Regions from separate parts of the Paenirhodobacter sp. CAU 1674 genome, predicted to be linked through region 1. Evidence: riboswitches for the same ligand, from Rfam matches in the RefSeq annotation. Region 1 holds a riboswitch; each other region holds the start of a gene.
The links. Region 1 has a riboswitch for cobalamin ahead of P2G62_RS10550 (energy-coupling factor ABC transporter permease). Riboswitches for the same ligand answer to the same signal wherever they lie in the genome.

Region 1 (5,142 bases):
CGGCTGCATTCCGGCGATCTGTCGATCTGGTCGGCGATGGGGGAACAGTTGCGGCGGCTGCGCGCGCTGGGGATTCCCTATGACGTGACGCCCGGCGTGCCGTCTTTTGCCGCCGCCGCCGCCGCGCTGGGGGCCGAACTGACCCTGCCCGGCGCCGCGCAATCGGTGGTGCTGACCCGCACCTCCGGGCGGGCCAGTGCGATGCCCGAGACCGAAGCCCTGGAAAATTTTGCCCGCACCGGAGCGGTTCTGGCGATTCACCTGTCGATCCATGTGCTGGACAAGGTGGTGGCCGAGCTGACCCCGCATTATGGCGCCGATTGCCCGGTGGCGGTGGTGTGGCGGGCCAGCTGGCCCGATCAACGGGTGGTTCGCGCGAGCCTCGGCACGCTGCAAACCGCGATTGGCGCGGAAATGGAGCGCACCGCGCTGATCCTTGTGGGGCATACGCTCGGGGCCGAGGATTTCGATGAAAGCCGGCTTTATGCAGGCGATTACGACCGCCGTTATCGCCCCGTGGGCACCGCCCCGCGCTTCCCCGACACGGCCCCCGAATGACGCCCGGCCTGATCATTTCGGCCCCCGCATCCGGGACCGGCAAGACCACGCTGACGCTTGGCCTGCTGGCGGCGCTGCGGGTGCGCGGGATGCAGGTGCAGCCGTTCAAGAGCGGGCCCGATTACATCGACCCGGCGTTTCACACAGCGGCGGCGGGGCGTGCTTCGGTCAACCTCGACGCCTGGGCGATGACCGCAGAACAGATCGCCGCGCTGGCGCAGACCCAGGCGGATCTGGTCGTGGCCGAAGGCTCGATGGGGTTGTTCGATGGCGTGGCCCGTCCGGGCGAAGCAGGGATCGGCGCCAGCGCGGATATTGCCGCGCTGATGGGCTGGCCCGTGGTGTTGGTGCTTGACGTATCGGGGCAGGCGCAATCCGCCGCCGCAGTGGCGCATGGCTTCGCCACGATGTGCCCGGGGGTGACGGTGGCGGGGGTCGTGCTGAACAAGGTCGCCTCACCGCGCCATGACGCGCTGGTGCGTGACGGGATGGCCCGTGCGGGGATTACGGTTTTCGGGTCACTGCCGCGCAAGACCGAAATCGCGCTGCCCGAGCGGCACCTGGGTCTTGTGCAGGCCGAAGAGCTGCCACGGCTGCAGTCGATTTTGGAACAGGCTGGCGCGTTCGTTACCGCGCATTGCGATCTGGATGCCTTAATTGCCGCGGCGGCTTCGGGCGGGCCTGAAACAGTCTCTGTTCCGCCTGTTTTGCCGCCACCGGGTCAGCGCATTGCACTGGCGCGCGATGCGGCGTTTTCCTTCGTCTACCCGCATCTGATTACCGAATGGCGGGCACAAGGCGCGACGATCCTGCCGTTTTCACCTTTGGCAGACGAGGCGCCCGACCCTTCGGCAGATGCCTGCTGGCTGCCCGGTGGCTACCCGGAACTGCACGCAGGGCGGCTTGGCTGCACGCAGAATTTTCGTGCAGGGTTGCGGGATTTCGCGCAAACGCGTCCGGTGCATGGCGAATGCGGTGGCTATATGGCACTGGGCACAGGGCTGATCGCGGCAGATGGCACACGGCACGAAATGGCGGGGCTTCTGGGGTTGGAAACATCTTTTGCGAAACGGCGGATGCATCTGGGCTATCGGCTGGCGACACTGGCAACACCGATGCCCGGGATCGCGGCCAGCACCCGGTTGCGCGGGCATGAATTCCACTATGCCACGATCCTGTCGCAGCCCGATGCCCCCCTGGCCGAGGTTCTGGATGCCACTGGCGCGCCGGTCCCCGAAACCGGATCGACCCGAAGCCTGCCCGGTGGCGGCCGGGTCAGCGGCACCTTTTTCCACATGATTGCAAAGGCAAGCGCATGAGCGGTTTTGTATCTTTCGTTTCTTCGGGGCCCGGCGACCCCGAGCTTTTGACGCTGAAGGCTGCCGACCGGCTGGCGCGCGCCGATGTGGTCTTGTTCGACGACCTGGCCTCGGGGCCGGTTCTGGGCCATGCGCGGCCCGGGGCCGAACTGATTGCGGTGGGCAAACGCGCGGGCAAACCCTCGGCCAAGCAGGACCATGTCAACCAGTTGCTGGTCGAACATGCGCAGCGCGGGCTGCGGGTTGTGCGGCTGAAGTCAGGCGATTGCGGGATTTTCGGCCGCCTGGAAGAGGAGCTGACCGCCCTTGCCGAAGCCCGGATCGCGCATGAGATCATCCCCGGCGTGCCCTCGGCCTGCGCGGCGGCGGCCGCGGCGGGGCTGCCGCTGACCCGGCGGCTGACGGCGCGGCGGGTGCAGTTCATCACCGGTGCCGATGTGACCGGCGATCTGCCCGAAGGGCTCAACTGGCCCGCGCTGGCCGATCCCGGCGCAACGACGGTCGTGTTCATGGGCAAGCGCACTTTCCCGCGGCTGGTTGCGGGGCTGATCGGGCAGGGGCTGTCGCCCGACACACCCGCACTGCTGGCCGAGGCGGTCGGGCATCCGGCACAACGGCTCTGTTCCAGCACGATCGCCGCCCTGGCCGCGGATCTTGCGCAAAGCCGGTCAGAGCAGCCAGCCCTGATCCTGTATGGGCCCTTGGCCGGTTTTGAGGCCCCCGATGCCGCGGATGATGCTTGACCCTAGCGCCGCCATGGCGTTTATCTGAACCTCTGTATGGTGCCCATCAACGCGCAAAGCGCAGGGCTTCATCGGGAATGGGGAGGGGCGGACCAAATTGCGGCGCCCGAAGCCCCAGCCGCCCCCGCGACTGTATGCGGTGAGCGCACTTCGACCACGCCACTGGGGCATCCCCCGGGAAGGCAGAAGCTGCGCTTCGACCCGCGAGCCAGGAGACCGGCCATCTGACATAACCCAACCGCCGTCGGGTGTGACGGCACAGGAGATTGATATGCATATCGAACCGGGCCTCGTCGACGGCACCAAAATTGCGCTGAGCTATGCCACCGCCGCGGCGGCTGGCACCTATACCCTGAAAACCGCTTATGGAGCGATCCGCGCGCAAGGCGTGGGGTCGCTGGTCGCGCGTTCGGCCATTGCCGCAGCGGCCGTTTTCACCTTTTTCGAAGTGCTGCCGCACATGCCGGTGGGCGTGTCCGAGGTTCACCTGATCCTTGGCTCGACGCTGTTCCTGATCCTGGGGGCCGCGCCCGCCGCGATCGGGCTGGCGCTGGGTCTGCTGATCCAGGGCGTGTTCTTTGCGCCCTTCGACCTGCCGCAATACGGGATGAACGTGACCACGCTGCTGGTGCCGCTGTTCGGGCTGCAGGTTCTGGCGAAGCGGCTGATCGCGCCGGGCACGGCCTATGTCGACCTGCGCTATGGTCAGGCGCTGGCGCTGTCGACGGCCTATCAGGGCGGGATCGTCGCCTGGGTGGCGTTCTGGGCCTTGTATGGTCAGGGCTTTGCCGCGGCTTCCTCGATCGCGACCTTCGGCGTGGCTTACATGAGCGTCATCCTGATCGAGCCGCTGGTCGATCTGGCGGTTCTGGCGGTGGCCAAGCGCATCCGCGGGCTGCAAGGCTCGGTGCTGGTCACCCCGCGTCTGTTTGCCTGAGCCAGACGCATCGCAAAGAAACGCAAGGGGGTCGCAAGGCCCCCTTTTTTCAAAGGACAGGACATGATCGAGCTTACCCTGATCGGCATCGGCACCGGCAATCCCGACCATCTGACGGTGCAGGCCGCGCAGGCGATGAATGCCGCCGATCTGATCCTGATTCCGTTCAAGGGCGGCGACAAATCCGATCTGGCGGGGCTGCGGCGGGCGATCTGTGCGCAGCACATCACCAACCCGGCCACGCGGATCGTGGAATTCGACCTGCCCAAGCGCGATGCCGCGCGGCCCAGCTATCACGCCGGGGTCGATGACTGGCACGACGCAATCACCGATGCCTGGGAGGCGCAGATCCGCGCAGCCCTGGGCGCAAGCGGCCGCGTGGCGCTGCTGGTCTGGGGCGATCCGTCGCTTTACGACAGCACGCTGCGGATTGCCGAACGGCTGCGCCGGCGGATGGCGGTGCAGACGCGGGTCATCCCCGGAATCACCGCGATTCAGGCACTCTGTGCCGCGCATGCGATCCCGCTAAACGACATCGGCGCGCCTGTTCTGATTACCACGGGGCGGCAATTGCGTGAAAATGGCTGGCCCGAGGCCGTAGATACGTTGGTGGTGATGCTGGATGGCGAGTGTTCCTTCACCACGCTGGCCACCGAGGGCGTGCAGATCTGGTGGGGCGCCTATGTCGGCATGGCCGAGCAGATCCTGCGCGCGGGGCCGCTGAGTGACGTCGCAGCCGACATCTGCACGACCCGCGCCCAGGCACGGGCCGAACATGGCTGGATCATGGATATCTACCTGCTGCGCCGGGCGCCTCAGGCCGCCTGACCGGCGCGCACCATCGTCTTGCCATACCAGTTCCCGCCGCGCCGGGCCGCCTTGGCCTGATAGCGGCGCAGGAAGGGAATATTGCTCAGTTCCGGCGCGGCCATAGCCAGCAGGTCGTCATTCGCCTTGTCGCTGATCCGATAGCGCAGCGGCAGCGAAATCGCCCGGTCGATCAGATAGCGGTCGTTGAAGGGCGAGATATAGAACTGATGCGTATAGCCCCAGAATTTGCCGCCCTGCGACGAGGCCAGGTAAAGCTCGTTCCAGATCATGTCATAGGGCTGCGATTTCAGCGGACCCAGGCTTTCGTACCATTCCAGATATTCGGGCATCCACCGGTCGGCCAGTTCTTCGGTATAATTGTCGCCCTCGGTGATCAGCAGCCGCTTGATCCCGTGACGCGGGTCATGCACCGCCGGGTTGCGCGCACCATTCCTCCAGCTGCTGGCCTGCAGAAGGTCCATCACATTGCCGCGGATATGCCATTGATGCCCGGGTTGTTTGGTATTCAGGCCCAGCAGAACCTCGTTCGGGGGGGCACCGGTAAAGCCGTTCGCAATCATCCAGTCGCGGGTGATCTGACGCTGCCGGAACCGGCCGGGCAGGGCGCCGCGCGGGTAATCGTCGGTATCGTAGATGCGATAGGGCAGGTTCATCCGTTCGGCCACGAGCGAGCCCACGGCGCTGTCGATCCGGCTGTTGTAGCTGTGCGCGAAGGCGAAGAATTCGCCGATCTTGTCCAGATGATCGCGCGCGC
Region 2 (5,142 bases), on a different contig from region 1:
TCTGGGCGCGATTGATGTCGCGCGTGCTGGCCGTGTCCTTGAAGAACAGCGTCAGCGACAGGCCCTGGTCGACATGCTGCGTGGCCGCGGCATAGGTGTCGATGATCGCCTCTGGCCCGATCTCATAGGCATCGCGGTAGAATTCCAGATTGTCGTTGCTCATATAGGGGGCCGGGTAATAGACGCGGCCGATCTTGCCCTCTTTCCTGATCTCGATCTTCGCGGTGATCGGATGGATCGACGAGGTGGCATTGTTGATATAGCTGATCGAGCCGGTGGGCGGCACCGCCTGCAGGTTGCGATTGTAAAGCCCGCCCGTCATCACCGCCTCGCGCAACGCTGCCCAATCGGCGCGCGTGGGCACGGTGATGCCGAAGCGCGCGAACAGCGCGCGCACGGTCTCGGTTTCCGGCAACCAGTCGCGGGTGGTGTATGTCTCGAAAAAACTGCCGTCGGCGTATTTCGAGGCCTCGAACCCCACGAAGCTGCGCCCCCGCTCGCGCGCCAGCGCATTCGAGGCGCGCAGGCAGTGGTAAAGCACGGTGGCGAAATAGATATTGGTGAAGTCGATGCCCTCGGCCGAACCGTAATGGATACGCTCGCGCGCCAGAAACCCGTGCAGGTTCATCTGCCCCAGCCCGATCGCATGGCTTTCGTCATTTCCCCGCCGGATCGACGGCACGGAATCGATCGCCGACATCTCGGAAACCGCATTGAGCGCGCGGATCGCGGTCTCGACCGTCGCGCCCAGATCGCCGCCATCCATCGCCCTGGCGATGTTGAGCGAACCGAGGTTGCACGAAATATCCGTTCCCAGATGGCGATAGCTCAGGTCATCGTTGAATTCGGACGCCTCGTTGACCTGCAGGATTTCCGAACACAGATTCGACATGGTGATCCGTCCTGCCACCGGGTTGGCACGGTTCACCGTATCCTCGAACATGATATAGGGATAACCGCTTTCGAACTGGATCTCGGCCAGCGTCTGGAAGAACCCGCGCGCGTTGATCTTCTTCTTGCGGATCTTGGGGTTGTCGACCATCTCGTGATAGCGCTCGGAGATCGAGATTTCCGAAAACGGCTTGCCATAGACCCGGGCGATATCATGGGGCGAGAACAGATACATGTCATCGTTTTTGCGGGCCAGTTCGAAGGTGATATCCGGGATCACCACGCCCAGGCTCAGCGTCTTGATGCGGATCTTTTCATCGGCGTTTTCGCGTTTGGTATCCAGAAAGCGCAGGATGTCGGGATGGTGCGCATTCAGATAGACCGCCCCTGCGCCTTGCCGCGCGCCCAGCTGGTTGGCGTAGGAAAAGCTGTCTTCCAGCAGTTTCATCACCGGGATCACGCCCGAGGACTGGTTCTCGATCCCCTTGATCGCCGCGCCATGTTCGCGAATGTTAGTCAGCATCAGCGCGACACCACCGCCGCGCTTGGACAGTTGCAGCGCCGAATTGATGCCCCGCCCGATCGATTCCATGTTGTCTTCCAGCCGCAGCAGGAAACATGAAATCAACTCGCCGCGCTGTGCCTTGCCCGCGTTCAGGAAGGTCGGCGTCGCCGGCTGGAACCGCCCGGCGATGATCTCGGCCATCAATGCCAGCGCCTGCGCCTCGTCGCCCCGCGCCAGCGTCAGCGCGACCATCACCACCCGATCCTCGAACCGTTCGAGATAGCGCTTCCCGTCGCGCGTCTTCAGCGTGTAGCTGGTGTAATACTTGAAGGCCCCTAGGAAGGTCGGAAAGCGGAATTTCGCCCCGAACGCCGCATCCCAGATCCGGGCAAGGAATGCCGGGCTGTATTGGGACAGAACCTGCGCTTCGTAATAGCCTTCCTCGACCAGATAACGCAGCTTTTCCTCCAGCGAATGGAAGAACACGGTGTTCTGGTTCACATGGCTCAGGAAATACTGCCGCGCGGCCATGCGGTCGGCCTCGAAGCGGATATGCCCCTGATCGTCGTAAAGGTTCAGCATCGCGTTCAGCGCGTGGTAATCCAGCCCCTGCCATTCGGCGGGCACCGCCGTCGCCGGGGCGGCATCGCTCAGATCGCGGTCGAGAATTGCGTCTTCCAAAACCTGTCCAGTCCTTCTGTGACCCGGGCGATGTCGGTGGGTGTTCCGGCCAGCTCGAAGCGGTAGAACACCGGCACCGCGCATTTGCGCGCGATGACATCCCCGGCGAGCGCGAAAAGCGCCCCGAAATTGCGATTGCCCGAGGCGATGACGCCGCGCAGATGGGCGCGTGTGTCCGGGTCGTTCAGGAACCGGATCACCTGGGGGTGGACCGCGCCGCGCCCCTGCCCGTCGGCATAGGTCGGCGTGATCAGAACGAAGGGCGCGCGGGGGGCGGGCATCGGCGCTGTGGGCGCGATCGGAATACGATCGGCCGTCAGCCCCAGCGTGCGCACGAAGCGCTCGGTGTTGCCCGAACGCGACGAGAAATAGACCAGCCCGCCCATAGCGGCCTCAGCTCAGCGCGCTGATCTTGTCCGGGCGGAACCCGGCCCAGTGGTCGTCACCCGCCATCACCACCGGAACCTGCCGGTAACCCAGTTCGGTCACCCGCGCCAGCGCCGCGGCATCCTCGGTCAGGTCGATCAGATCGAAGGCAAGCCCACGGGCGGCCAGCGCGCGGGTGGTGGCCGTGCATTGCACGCAAGCGGGTTTGGAATAGACGGTAATGCTCATCCGGGGTCTCCTGACCTGTGCTCATGGGCGAAAGGATCGGAGACGAGGCACGCCGCGGCACGACGGGCCACGGCAGATACGACATCCCCGGACCCTCCGTCCGGTTTCGTTTCTCATGTCCTGGCAGGTCTCCTGGCTCGCGGTTCGAACGCTCCGGCCCCCCTTCCCGACGCTGACGCGCCAGTGGATAACGGGCCTCAGCTCACCGCTCACAGTTGCGGGGGCAGCTCCGGTATCGCACCGGCTTCCCTTTTCACCCACGACGAGTCGCGGGCACCAAGACAACACGATATAGCAGGCGAATGTGCCGCCTTGTCAACATCTGGTTGGCGCATTCGGCAAACAAGCGGCGGGCATCGCCGCAGGCAGCGGCTGTCACCGCCCTGCGAACACTGCAGGGCTGCGTGGCGTGGGCCGTCAGGGTGCGGGTCACACGCCGCTCGACAGCCCCGCCATCAAGGTTGCCACCACCCCCGAGGTGACGGCGTCGCGGCTCAATTGGCCCGTAGGCTCGTACCAGCGCCCGATCCAGTTCAGCGCGCCGGTCAGGGTGAAGGTGACGATCCGCGCGTCGCCCGCGCGCAATGACCCGTCATCCATGCCCGCCTGCACCAGCCCGCGCATCACATCGTCGATATGGCGCTTGAGCTTGCGGAACTCCTTGCGGCTCGGTTCGGCCAAATCGGTATCGGCGGTGCGCGTCACGCATCGGCAGAAATCCTGCGTCATCGCAAAGGCATAGCCGGTCATCGCCGCCTCCAGCCGATCCCGCCCCAAGCGCTTGTCCTGCGGCAGGGCCGCGATCGCTTCCAGAATGATCTCCAGCCCCCGTTTGACGCAATCGAACAGGATCTCGTCCTTGTTCCGGGCGTAATGATAGATCGTGGGCTTGGTCACCCCCAGCCGGGCGGCCACATCGTCCAGCGAGGCCGCACGAAAGCCCTTCTCGTTGAAGGCGCTCACCGCCGCCGCCAGAACGGCCTCGCGCTTGACCTCGCGGTTGCGCCGGCGATCCCCCGGAACAGGCTCTGCCTGGTCGGGGCGCACGGCCTTGATCGGTGTCTTTGCCATTTTCCGTGTGCGCCTTCATTTCGCAAAAATTTCTGTTGAAACGTTTCTATACTCGTGAGTAAGTTTAGAGCAACAGAAACCCGAGACCGCCAGGGGGAGGAAACGAATGGCGCCGCGGGTCTGTGCATAAGGGAGCAGGGTTTTCCATTTTATATCATGTGGTTGCTGATTTAACGCCAACCACGAATCGGTTCGGTTGAACCTGGAAGACCCAACAAGGGAGGAAGGCCGTCATGGCGCAGAAATGCGAAATGGGGGGTGGGTTCAATCATGCCTGAGGCAAGGGGCGCCACCCTGGAAGTCGACAATGTCACGCTGGCCTTCGGCGGGCTGAAAGTGCTGCGCGGCGTGTCCTTTGCGGCACAGGCCGGGTCGGTCACCGCACTGATCGGACCGAACGGTGCGGGCAAGACATCCATGTTCAACTGCATCTCCGGGTTTTACCGCCCCTCTGCGGGCACCGTGCGTCTGGACGGGCAGGATATCAGCCGCGTCAAGGCCTCGTCGAGGGCCGCACTTGGCATGGCGCGCAGCTTTCAGAACATCGCCCTGTTCCGGGGCATGACCGTGCTCGACAATATCAAGCTCGGGCGGCATGCGCATCTGCGCACCAACCTGTTGCAGGGGCTGCTGCATCTGGGCCCGGCCGCGCGTGAAGAAGAGGCGCTGCGCGCCGAGATCGAGCGCAAGATCATCGACTTCCTGGAAATCGACCACATCCGCAACAAGCCGGTCGCGATGCTGTCCTACGGGTTGCAAAAACGCGTCGAACTGGCCCGCGCGCTGGCGATGCAGCCGCGCATCCTGCTCCTGGACGAGCCGGTGGCCGGGATGAACCGCGAAGAGACCGAAGACATGGCCCGTTTCATTCTGGACGTGAAGGACGAATGGGGCGTCACCATCCTGATGGTCGAACACGACATGGGGCTGGTGATGGATATTTCCGATCATGTCGCGGTGCTGAATTTCGGCGCCAAGATCGCCGAGGGCCGCCCCGAAGAGGTGCAAAACGACCCCCATGTCGCCGAAGCCTACCTGGGCAGCGGCGATCCGGCCGCGCTGATGCGCCGCCTGCACGCCGAGGAGAGTGCCGCATGAGCGACGATCTGCTGTTCTTTACCGAGGTCACGCTGGCGGGCCTGGGCTCTGGCGCGTTGCTGGCGCTGACCGCATTGTCCTTCGTGCTGATCTACAAGGCGACGCGGGTCATCAACTTGGCCGTGGGCGAAACGCTGATGCTGGGCGGCTATCTGTTCCTGGCTTTCGCGGCCGGAATGGGCCTGCCGGTCTGGGCTGCGCTGCCGCTGGCCATCGCGGGCGGCGGCGTTCTGGGCGCCATCGTCGAACGCGGGCTGATCCGGCCGATGCTGGGCAAAAGC
Region 3 (5,142 bases), on a different contig from region 1:
GCGGCCTGACCGGCTGGACCCAACGCTATGCGCAAACCGAACCCGGCCCCTATCGCGGCGCGATCGAACAGCTGACCCTGCCCGGGATCACCGTCAGCCGCGAACGGGTGGAGCGCGCGGTCGAGCAAAGCACCGCGCCGCCCGAGGGGCGGGTGATCTTCTGTCAGTCGCTGGTGCGCGCAGGCCCGTGGCGGTTCAACGCGCAAAGCTGCGCGCAGGGGCTGACCGGCTTCATCCGCGGCGGCGAGGAACATCTGGCCGTTCTGCCCGCCGGGGCCGAGGTGCTTATGGTCGAGGCCGATCAGACGCTTCTGGCCCGGGATCTGGACGAAAACCCGGCCCGGATGGTGTTGGAAGGCGCCTTTCTGGCACTGCCCGAGGCGCAGGAGGTCCGGCTGCTGGCGGAATGGTTCACACTGCTTCTGGCCACTTCGGGCGGGATCAGCGCGCTGACCCCGGATCTGGTGCTTTACAACCTTGGCAGGCTGTGGGGGCGGGCGCGGCGCGAGGCGGTCGCGCTGGGGTCCGGCACGCGCGGCGATTACCACATCTTCCGCCGCGCGCAGGCGCTGATGCAAGCCGGCGCGCTGGAAACGCCTTCGGTATCCGCGCTGGCGGCAGAACTGGGCGTGCCGGTGCCCGCGCTGCACCGGGCTTTCCTGCAGACGGCGGGCATCGGCCCGGTCGAATGGCTGCGCAGGCACCGCCTGGACGGCGCCCGCCGCGATCTGCGGCACGCCGACCCCGATACCCGCGTCACCGACGTTGCGATGAAATGGGGGTTCTTGCATCTGGGCCGGTTCTCGGCGGCTTATACCGCGCAATTCGGCGAGCCCCCCTCGGCTACGCTGCGCGCCGCCCGATAACCCCCGGCTCACAGATAAAGCGCGACGATCCCCAGCCCGACCGCGATCTGCGCAACATCGGCGGCGCGACGCAAACGCCGCCCCTGTGCCCCGCTCAGAACCTCGGTCCCGAGTTTCGCGCTGGCAAGCGCCACCGCCAGGGTGACAAGCGCCGTGCCCAATCCCATCGCCAGCACCGCCGCCGCACCCGCCAGCGGCGCGCCGATCAACACGGTCAGCAGCATCACGAACACCGCCCCGGTGCAGGGCCGCAACGCCACACCGGCAATCAGCATCAGCGCCTCTGGCAGGCCTGCGCGGGCCGCCGCCTCGGGCGCCGGGGCATGGGCATGCCCGCACCCGCACCCGTCGTCATGCGTATGCGCGACGGGCTGCGCAAGCGGCGCGGCGCCCCTGCCCCGGCGCAGCCCGAACGCCCCGCGCAGAACCAGGAAAAGCCCCAGTGCCACCAGCGCCCATTCGCCCGCCCGTGTCACCGGCCCCTCTGCCAGCCCCGTCAGCTGGCTGCGTCCCAGCCCGAACGCCCAGGCCCCGGCCAGCACCAGCCCGATTGCCACCGCCGCCTGCGCCAGGCTTGCCGCCAGCGTGATTACCGCAACCTTCAGCAGCCGCGCCCGCGCCGAGAACGCCCAGGCCCCCAGCACCACCTTGCCATGCCCCGGCCCCGCCGCATGCAGCACGCCATACAGAAACCCGAGCCAGATCAGCCCGGCCACTGCGCCCGGCTGATGCGCCTTGAGCGCGCGCACCCCTTCGGCCAGCGGCGCCTGAAACGCGCGCTGCGCCGCGACAAGCGCACCGCGCGCCTGCGCGAACAGCCCCAGATGCCAGGCCACGGCGGCAGCCAGCACCACCAGGGCCAGCACCGACAGCGCCACTACTTGCCGCATGTGATCCGTTCCTCATCGGCATACAGCCGGCCGACCGCGGGCAGACCGGCATCGGCGGGGGTGACCTCGGGGCTGAGTTCGGCAATCGCGGCGGCGAGTTCATCGGACACCGCGCCCGGATCCGCCTCGAACACCGCAGCATGGCAATCGCCGCGGCCTTCGAACCGGGGGGGCGCGACGACCGTGTAGGCGGTATAGAAATCCGGGTCGTACGGGCGGATCACCAGTTCGCGGCCCGTCAGATCCAACGGCGCCCGCAGCATCCGGGTATGCACCGAAACCGCGCGCCCGTCATGCCATTCAGCGGCCCAGTCGCTCGGCCCCTGCAAGGCCACCGGCTGCCCGGCGAGTTCGATCTCGATATCGCCGCCATAGTCCGCGGGCCAATCCGCATCCCAGGTCTGGAAGGCCGCCAGCTCATCACCCGCAACCCTGCCATCGCCGTTGTGATCGTATTTGCCGTCTTCAACCATCAGCAGCGTGAACATCTCGTCATAATCCCAGCGTGCCCGCAGCCCGACAAGCCGCCCGTCGGCATCGAACAGAAGGCTGTGGGTGACATCGACGAACAGATGCGGATGTGCGGCCACCGGCTGCGCGGTAAGAACCGCCAGCGCAAAACAGGCGAGCGTAAGGGAACGGGGCGAAAGGCGTGCCTGGGTCATGCCCCGATCTAGCGGCACCGCCCCCCGCCTGACAAGCGCCCGGCACCCGCCTCGCACCGAAGTTACTTCATAACATGCGCTGCCCCGCACGAAGATCTGCTCCCCTGCCGTCGACTGGCGCCGGACAGCCCGTGCGATGCGGGCTTGACTTCACGGAAAACTTGTCTTTCCTTGACCGCGTTCAAGTTCCGGCCATCCGGCCGGATTAAAAGGGAACACGGAACGGCTTCGGCCCAGACCGTGGCTGCCCCCGCAACTGTGAGCGGTGAGCAAGGCCAACGACGCCACTGGGGGTTCCCCGGGAAGGCAGGCCAAGCTTCGACCCGCGAGCCAGGAGACCTGCTTGGACGATCACCCTTTCCGGGCGCGGGGCGCGCCATGGGAGCGGCATGATCCGCAGAGGTGACACTGGTCGCTGTCTGCGGAGAACTCTTCGCAGGCGTCTTTTGGTCACGCGGGCTTTGCCCGTTGGATTTGCATTGCGGGCTTTCGGGCCCGCCAAGGGGATGGAAACCATGTGTTCTGCCCGCGCTTTGCGCTTTCTGCTGCTTTCCGCAGCCTGCTTCGTCACGCCTGCCGTCGGCCATTCGCAAGAGGCCACGACATCCGATGTCTTCATCTTGGATGAAATCCTTGTCTCTGGCGGCCTGACCGGCATCGCCAAGGACAATTTCACCCGCGCCTACAGCCAGATCACCCGAGAAGAGATCGCCCGGCGCGGCCTCAAGACCGTGGAAAGCGCCCTGCGGGCCCTGCCGGGGCTGTCGGTCGTATCCACCGGCGACAGCATGACCTCGGTCTTCATTCGGGGCGGGGAAAGCAATCACACGCTGGTGCTGATCGACGGGGTCGAGGTGAACACGACCACCAATGGCAGCTACAGCTTTTCGGGACTGTCAGCCGCCGACATCGACAGTATCGAGGTGCTGCGCGGACCGCAGGCCACGCTTTACGGCACCAGTGCGATGGCGGGGCTGATCGCGATCACCACGCAGAAGGCGGACAAGCCGGGCCTGTCTTATGGCGGCGGCGTCGAACTGGGCGGCCTGGACAGCCATATGCTCAACGCCTCTCTGCGGCAGGGGTTCGCGCGCGGGCAGCTGTCCTTTGCCGCCGAAAGCCGCCGCTCTGACGGCGAAGACGGATCGCGCACCGGCGGCGATACCGAGTTCAACAACATGGACACCGTGTCGCTGAACGGCGACCACGCGGTGACCGACAGCGTGACGATCGGCTTCAGCCTGCGCCATTTCACGCAATCCTACGGCTATGACGGCACCGACAGCGCCGCGACCCGCCCCGAGGATTACATCGTCGATTCCGGCGATACTGCGGATCGGGACGAAAGCTATGGCAGCCTCTGGGCCGAGGCCGAGGCGCTGGACGGGCGGTTGCTGAACCGGCTGGAGCTGTCCGCGATGGACCAGGACACCAGCTACGATTCCCCCAGTTGGGGCGTGTCGAACTATGGCTCCACCCGCCAGGCACTGAAATACACCGGCAGCTTCGCGCTCGACGGAACCGAGGCCCGGGGGGCGGCGCAAAAGCTGAACCTGCTGCTGGAAGCCGAACGCGAGACCTTCGATGTTGCGACGGCCTGGTCGACGGGCAAGGAAAGCCGCAACAGCCGCTCGGTCGCGCTGGAATATCAGGGGCGGTTCGACAACGGAATCGACCTGCAGGCGGGCGTGCGCCACGATGTCATCGACGTTTTCGAGGACCCGACCTCGTGGAACCTGTCGGCCGCCTGGCGCCAGCCCGGTTCGGCGCTGCGGCTGCGCGGTTCGGTCGGGCGGGCGACGGTCTATCCGACGATGTACGAGCAGTTCGGCTATACGCCCGGCCTGTTCACCGGCAACCCGGATCTGAAACCCGAACACAGCCTGAGCTATGAACTCGGGGCCGATCTGGATCTGCCGGAAGGACGCGGCACGCTCGGGGTAACCCTGTTCCAGAGCGATATCGAGGACATGATCGCCAGCACCGGCACCAGCGCGACCAACCTTGCCGGCACCAGCACGCGCAAGGGGGTGGAACTGAGCGCCACCTGGCAGGCCAACGACTGGCTGCATCTGGCCGGAAGTTACACCTATACCCATGGCCGCAGCCCCGGCGGAGAGCGTCTGGTGCGGCGTCCGGCACATGAATTCGGACTGCAGGCCAGCGCCGACATTCTGGACGGGCGCGCGAATGTAAGCGCCGATCTGCGCCATGTTGCGGGCAGTTACGATCAGGAATGGTTCGGGGCGGGATCGGGCACGATCAGCAAGCTGGCGCAGTTCACCACGGTCGATCTGGCCGCGCGCTATGACCTGACCGCGAATGTCGCGCTGACGGGCCGCATCGTGAACCTGTTCGATGCGGATTATTCCGAAGCCTGGGGCTATTACGGCCAAAGCCGCACCGCCTATCTGGGGCTGTCGGCCAAATGGTGATCCGGGGGCGTCTTGCCGCCCTCGCATTCGCGGGCAGCCTTGCGCTGCCCGCCTTTGCCGAGGCACCCGGCCGCGTGGTCTCGATCAACCTGTGCACCGATCAGCTGGCGATGATGCTGGCCGCGCCGGGGCAGCTTGTGTCGGTCACCTATCTGGCACAGGACCCGCGCGCCTCGGTGATGGCCGCGGAGGCACGGGCCTATCCGGTCAATCACGGCTTGGCCGAAGAGGTCTATCTGCTGAGGCCGGATCTGGTGCTGGCGGGCAGGTTCACCGCGCAGGCCAC
Region 4 (5,142 bases), on a different contig from region 1:
AAGCGCCGCGCCCGACGAGGTGCCGATCAGCCCCGGCTCGGCCAGCGGATTGCGCAGGAAGCCCTGCATCGCCGCCCCGGCAAGGCCAAGCGCCGCCCCCACGCCCACCCCCAGAATGGCCCGCGGCAACCGCAATTCCCGCATCACCAGCCCCGCAGCGCCCTCGCCCGAAACCAGCGCGCGCAGCCCCTCGGCCCAGCCGATACCCGCAGGTCCGATCAGCAGGGACAGCAGAAACAGCCCCGCGACCAGCGCCAAAAGCAGCATCAACAACGTGCGATACCTCATTGCGATGCCTTCTCTTTTTCAAGTTCGCGCCCGATGGCGGCCAGATCGGCCACCGCCCCCAGCATCGCCGGCTGGCCGCAACTCCAGCGGGCGTCGCGCAGGTTGCGGGCGCGCGGCAGGGCCGCTAGCGCGGGATGGCGCAGGATCTCGCCCGCGCGGCTGGGGCCGTGGCCATAGCTGTCGCCGCCCGACACCACCAGATCCGGCGCGGCCATCACCAGCCGCTCCAGCGGCAGCGGCCCGCCCCAGTCCTGCCCGGGCCCGCCCACCACATTCTCGAACCCGGCCAGCGCAAGGATCTGCCCTTCCAGCGTGTTGGGCCCGTAACCGTAACCGCCGATCCCGTAGACCGCGCCGCGCAGCCCCGGCGCGGGACGCATGATCGCGGCCAGATCGGCATCGAACCGCGCCAGCATCGCCTCTGCGCGCGCCTCTTGGCCCAGCAGCGCGCCCATCGCCGTGATCCGGGCGCGGATTTCGGGCAGCGAGGTGCCCGGCGGCAATTGCTCGACCCGGATGCCAAGGCGGCGCAACATCGAGATGGTGCCCGGCGCCGACCAGATGTCGGCCAGCACCAGATCGGGCCGCAGAACGGCGATTTCCTCGGCCCGGCCATGGTTGGCGGGATAGGCCGCGGCCTGCGCCGCCAGCACCGACATCTGCGGGTCAGAGGCGAAATGGCTGAGCGAGACGATCTGCCCCGGATCGGCCAGCAACAGCGCCAGCTGATCGGTGCACAGGTTCATCGACACCACCCGGGCGGGCGGCGGCTCGGCCCGTGCGAAAGAGGCCGCAAAAGCGGCCAGAACCAGCAGGGCGCCGCGCAGCGCCCTGCCCCTGCGCTCAGAACGTGCCACGCAACCCGACATAGGCGGTGCGGCCCGCGGTGGCATAGCCCCAGACCTCGGAATACTCGGAGTCGGTCAGGTTCTCGATCCGGCCCACCAGATCGACCTTCGGCGTCAGCGCATATTTGCCCGACAGGTTCACGACCGTGTAATCCTCAAGCTTTTCGGTGGCATAGCTGCCCCAATACTGGGTGTCCCAGGTATCGGCCACATGCCGCATCCCCAGCGTGACCGAGCCCTGCCCCTGCGCGAATGCCCAGGTCGCATCCAGCCCCAGCTGGTGCCGCGGGCGGCGCACTTCGGGCGCGCCATCGGCATCGCTCGACTTGGTGTAGGTGTAGCTGAAGCCAAATCCCAGCCGGTCAGTCGCCTGCCAGTTGCCCGACACTTCGACGCCCCGGCGCTGCGACAGGCCGTCGCTGTTCAGCGCGGTGGTATAGCTCGGGCTGTAGACGATTTCGTTTTCCAGATTTTCGGCAAACAGCGTCACATCGACCGTGCCGCGCCCCCCCGCGAAGGGCAGCTCGACGCCGATGTCGAAGCCCAGCGATTCCTCGGGTTTCAGATCGGGGTTGCCGGTATAGAAACCGGGGGTATAGCCGAATTGCTCATACATCGTCGGGTTGACCACGGCCTTGCCGAGCGAGCCGTGCAGCCGCGCGGTGCCGAGCGGATAGGACGCCGCCAGGTTCCAGGTCGTCGCGTTCTGGAACTGGGCGTTGAAATCCTGCCGCACGCCGGCCTGCACATCCAGCCCGTTGTCGTAGCTGCCCTGATATTCCAGCGCCAGCCCATTGGCGTTGCGGGCATAGCGCGTGCCGCCGGTTTCGCGGCGGAAAACCTCGCTGTCATGCTCGGCCAGCAGGGTCACGCGTTGGCGCGACTGATCGACCGCCGCCCCGTCCAGCGCATAGGCCAGCCGGTAGGCCACCGTTTCGCGCTGCGACAGCGCCATCGAGGTCAGGCTGCCGGTCGCGTCATAGCGTTTGGTATCGAAATCATTGCCGCTCAGCGTCAGGCGCTGCTGCAACTGTCCGCCCAGCGTATCGGCCTGCAGCCAGACCGAGGCCAGCGTCTCGCGCCGCTTGCCGTAATCGCCGCTGTCCACGATATAGCTGTCGGCATCGGTCGCCGCCCAGTTGTCGGCGTCGAAATCGAAATCCTGATCGGAATGGCGCAGCGTGAACCCGGTCGAGAAGGTATCGCTCAGCTGCCAGCGGCCGGTCAGATTGGCCGTGGTGCGGCGCGATCCGTCGCGATCCCCGCCATCGCCCGACTGGTCGAACCCGGCTTCGTCGCGGTGCTGCAGCGAAAAGGCCAACTCGCCCTTTTCACCCCGCGTGCGCACCGCGAAATCGCCCGCATAGCTGCCCGCCGTGCCATATTCGACCCCGGTCTGATAGCTGGTGCCGGCAGTCTGCGCGCGTTTGGTGTAGATCGCGATCACCCCGGTCGCCGCGTTCGAGCCGTAGATCACCGATTGCGGGCCACGCAGCACCTCGATGCGCTCGACATCGGCCAGTTCCAGCCCCGAGAAATAGTATTCGCCATTCTCGCCCATCGTCGCCTCGACCCCGTCGATCAGGACCAGAACGTGATTGCCCTCGCCGCCACGGATGCGCACCTGGGTGTTGTAGGGGTCCGACCCCTCGACCGCGACGCCCGGCAGGGCACGGATCGCCTGCTGCACGGTGGTCAGGCCGCGCGTGGCGATCTGCTCGGCGGTCAGGATCGAATAGGCGCGGCCATAGGCCGATTGCGAAACCGGCAAGAGCCCGCCCGAAACCACGATCTCGTCCAGTGCGAGAACGTCCTGGGCCAGGACCGGGGCGGCCAGCGCGGTGCTGGAAAGAAGCGAAAGCAAAAGCATGCGAGAGCGGATCATCTGTCTTGTATCCTGCGGCGGACCGATACGGCCCCGATGTCGATCTGCCTTTGGAAAGATGCCTTTCCGCCGACGGTGGCTGTCACCTTTCAGCGGGAAGAACCGCCTCCCCACACCCCCCGTGTGGTGGAAATCAGTGATCGCCTCGGCAGGTCTCCTGGCTTGCGGGTCGTGACATCGGGCCGCCTTCCCGGGGTATCCCCAGTGGCCGTGGCCCATGCTCACCGCTTACAGTTGCGGGGGCAGCACCGGCATTGGGCCGAGGCCCGCACCGATTTCCCTTTTCATCCGGCTTTTGGGGCCGGAACCGAAGTGCGGCCCTCTTGGCGCCGCACGGCATATATGTCAAGAATTATTGGGCGTTTCGGGCAGATCCGTGGCCTTGGGCGCAGAATGCGCGCAGGCCCGGTTGAACCGCACCGAGGACAGCAGCGCCAACCCGATGAAGCCTGCCCCCAGAAGGCCGGTGATGACCTCGGGAATGTGCATCAGGGTCTGGGCGAACATGATGCCGCTCAGGATCAGGATCGACCAGAACGCACCATGTTCCAGATAGCGCAGCTCGGCCAGGGTGTTGCGTTCGACCAGCATGATCGTCATCGACCGCACATACATCGCCCCGATGCCCAGACCGATTGCGATCAGGAACAGGTTCTGGGTCAGCGCGAAGGCGCCGATGACCCCGTCGAAGCTGAACGAGGCGTCCAGCACTTCAAGGTAAAGAAACGCGCCCAGGCCCCCCTTGGCGGCCTCGGTCGTCATCGAGGCCCGGTCGAGCACCTGGCCCAGCACCTCGACCGCCAGAAAGGTCAAGAGCCCCGCGACGGCGGCAAACAGGAAGCTGCCCTCGGTGCCCGGCGGCAAAACCCAGGTGAACAACATCACCACGCCCAGCACGAAACCGATCTCCAGCCCGCGGATCGAGGCGCAGGCGCGCAGGCGGCGTTCGAGGGCGGCGATCCAGTCGACCTCCTTGCCCTCGTCGATAAAATAGGTCAGCGCCACCATCATCAGGAAGGCGCCGCCGAAAGCCGCGATCGAGACATGGGCCGAACCGATGATGCGCGCATATTCGGCAGGTTTCGTGGCGGCCAGAACCAGCGCCTCGATCGGGCCGATGCCCGCGGCGATCACCACGATCAGCAGCGGAAACAGGATGCGCATGCCGAAGACCGCGATCACGATGCCCCAGGTCAGGAAGCGTTGCTGCCACTCGGGCGTCATATCCTTGAGCTTGTTGGCATTCACGATGGCATTGTCGAAGGACAGGCTGATTTCCAGCACCGCCAGAACGCCCGCGATCAGAAAGAACGACAGCGCGCCGGTGAAGTTGCCCGAATAGCCCCAGCCCAGCCAGAAGGCCAGAACCAGCCCCACTGCGGTAAAACCGAAAGCCCAACGGAAATAGTGAATGGCCGTGCGCATGATCGCTCCTGTGGGGATATGTCGCACAGATAGGAAGCCGCCCAAGCCCCCGCAAGGCGGCCCCTGTCAGATCCTGCGCAAGTGGTTTGCGCGCAACACCGGCCCCGCCCGTCCGCCGTTCAAAGCCCCGCGCGGCCCAGCCAGCCCAGAATCCGGTCGCGGTTCACCCCCAGATCGGACCGGCCAAAGACCAGATGACCGCGGATATGGACCCGGTCACCCTCGATCCACAGGTTGGTGATGTCGGGAAAGCCCCAGACGGCCGAGCGGGTGACAAAGGTCATCAGCCCCTCTTCGACGCTGCCCTCCAGCAAGACCGTGCGCGGGCTGGCCGCGACGATCCGGCCCAGTTCCGCCAGACGCGCCTGCGGATCGGGGATCTGGCGCACCGCCTCGAAGCCGCCGGTGTCGGGCCAGTCGCCCTCGGTCTTGGTGGCGGCCATCTTGTGCCAGCGGTCGGCGGGCAGCGGCGCCAGCCGGACCCAGGCCGCGAAGCCCGCCACCAGCAGAACCAGGGCGATCAGGCCGATGCGGATCATGCCGGGGCCCCGCGGCGCCGGGTCCAGCCGTAAAGCGCGATCAGTTCCATCGCGACATGGGCGCCCGCAATCGCGGTGGCACCGGTGGTGTCATAGGGGGGCGAGACCTCGACCACATCGCCGCCCAGCAGGGTAATCCCCGCCAGCCCGCGCAGGA

Region 2: linked by a shared signal. The riboswitch ahead of nrdH (glutaredoxin-like protein NrdH) and the one ahead of P2G62_RS10550 (energy-coupling factor ABC transporter permease) in region 1 are both predicted to bind cobalamin.
Region 3: linked by a shared signal. The riboswitch ahead of P2G62_RS13175 (TonB-dependent receptor) and the one ahead of P2G62_RS10550 (energy-coupling factor ABC transporter permease) in region 1 are both predicted to bind cobalamin.
Region 4: linked by a shared signal. The riboswitch ahead of P2G62_RS00115 (TonB-dependent receptor) and the one ahead of P2G62_RS10550 (energy-coupling factor ABC transporter permease) in region 1 are both predicted to bind cobalamin.

Annotation. Positions count from the first base shown of each region.
Region 1 covers NZ_JARHUH010000006.1:196,556-201,697, forward strand. Annotated here, with positions in the region: gene cobM (precorrin-4 C(11)-methyltransferase) at 1-558, shown strand, start outside; gene P2G62_RS10540 (cobyrinate a,c-diamide synthase) at 555-1,877, shown strand; gene cobA (uroporphyrinogen-III C-methyltransferase) at 1,874-2,620, shown strand; cobalamin riboswitch at 2,641-2,860, shown strand; gene P2G62_RS10550 (energy-coupling factor ABC transporter permease) at 2,892-3,557, shown strand; gene cobF (precorrin-6A synthase (deacetylating)) at 3,621-4,385, shown strand; gene P2G62_RS10560 (hypothetical protein) at 4,373-5,142, opposite strand, start outside.
Region 2 covers NZ_JARHUH010000011.1:57,826-62,967, reverse strand. Annotated here, with positions in the region: gene nrdE (class 1b ribonucleoside-diphosphate reductase subunit alpha) at 1-2,050, opposite strand, end outside; gene nrdI (class Ib ribonucleoside-diphosphate reductase assembly flavoprotein NrdI) at 2,047-2,463, opposite strand; gene nrdH (glutaredoxin-like protein NrdH) at 2,471-2,692, opposite strand; cobalamin riboswitch at 2,797-2,988, opposite strand; gene P2G62_RS15280 (TetR/AcrR family transcriptional regulator) at 3,122-3,763, opposite strand; gene P2G62_RS15275 (ABC transporter ATP-binding protein) at 4,034-4,861, shown strand; gene P2G62_RS15270 (branched-chain amino acid ABC transporter permease) at 4,858-5,142, shown strand, end outside.
Region 3 covers NZ_JARHUH010000008.1:176,887-182,028, reverse strand. Annotated here, with positions in the region: gene P2G62_RS13190 (helix-turn-helix domain-containing protein) at 1-866, shown strand, start outside; gene P2G62_RS13185 (hypothetical protein) at 875-1,756, opposite strand; gene P2G62_RS13180 (DUF1007 family protein) at 1,744-2,421, opposite strand; cobalamin riboswitch at 2,588-2,783, shown strand; gene P2G62_RS13175 (TonB-dependent receptor) at 2,937-4,856, shown strand; gene P2G62_RS13170 (ABC transporter substrate-binding protein) at 4,850-5,142, shown strand, end outside.
Region 4 covers NZ_JARHUH010000001.1:24,215-29,356, forward strand. Annotated here, with positions in the region: gene P2G62_RS00105 (iron ABC transporter permease) at 1-288, opposite strand, end outside; gene P2G62_RS00110 (ABC transporter substrate-binding protein) at 285-1,145, opposite strand; gene P2G62_RS00115 (TonB-dependent receptor) at 1,132-3,021, opposite strand; cobalamin riboswitch at 3,151-3,348, opposite strand; gene P2G62_RS00120 (DUF475 domain-containing protein) at 3,367-4,446, opposite strand; gene P2G62_RS00125 (DUF1499 domain-containing protein) at 4,566-4,985, opposite strand; gene speB (agmatinase) at 4,982-5,142, opposite strand, start outside.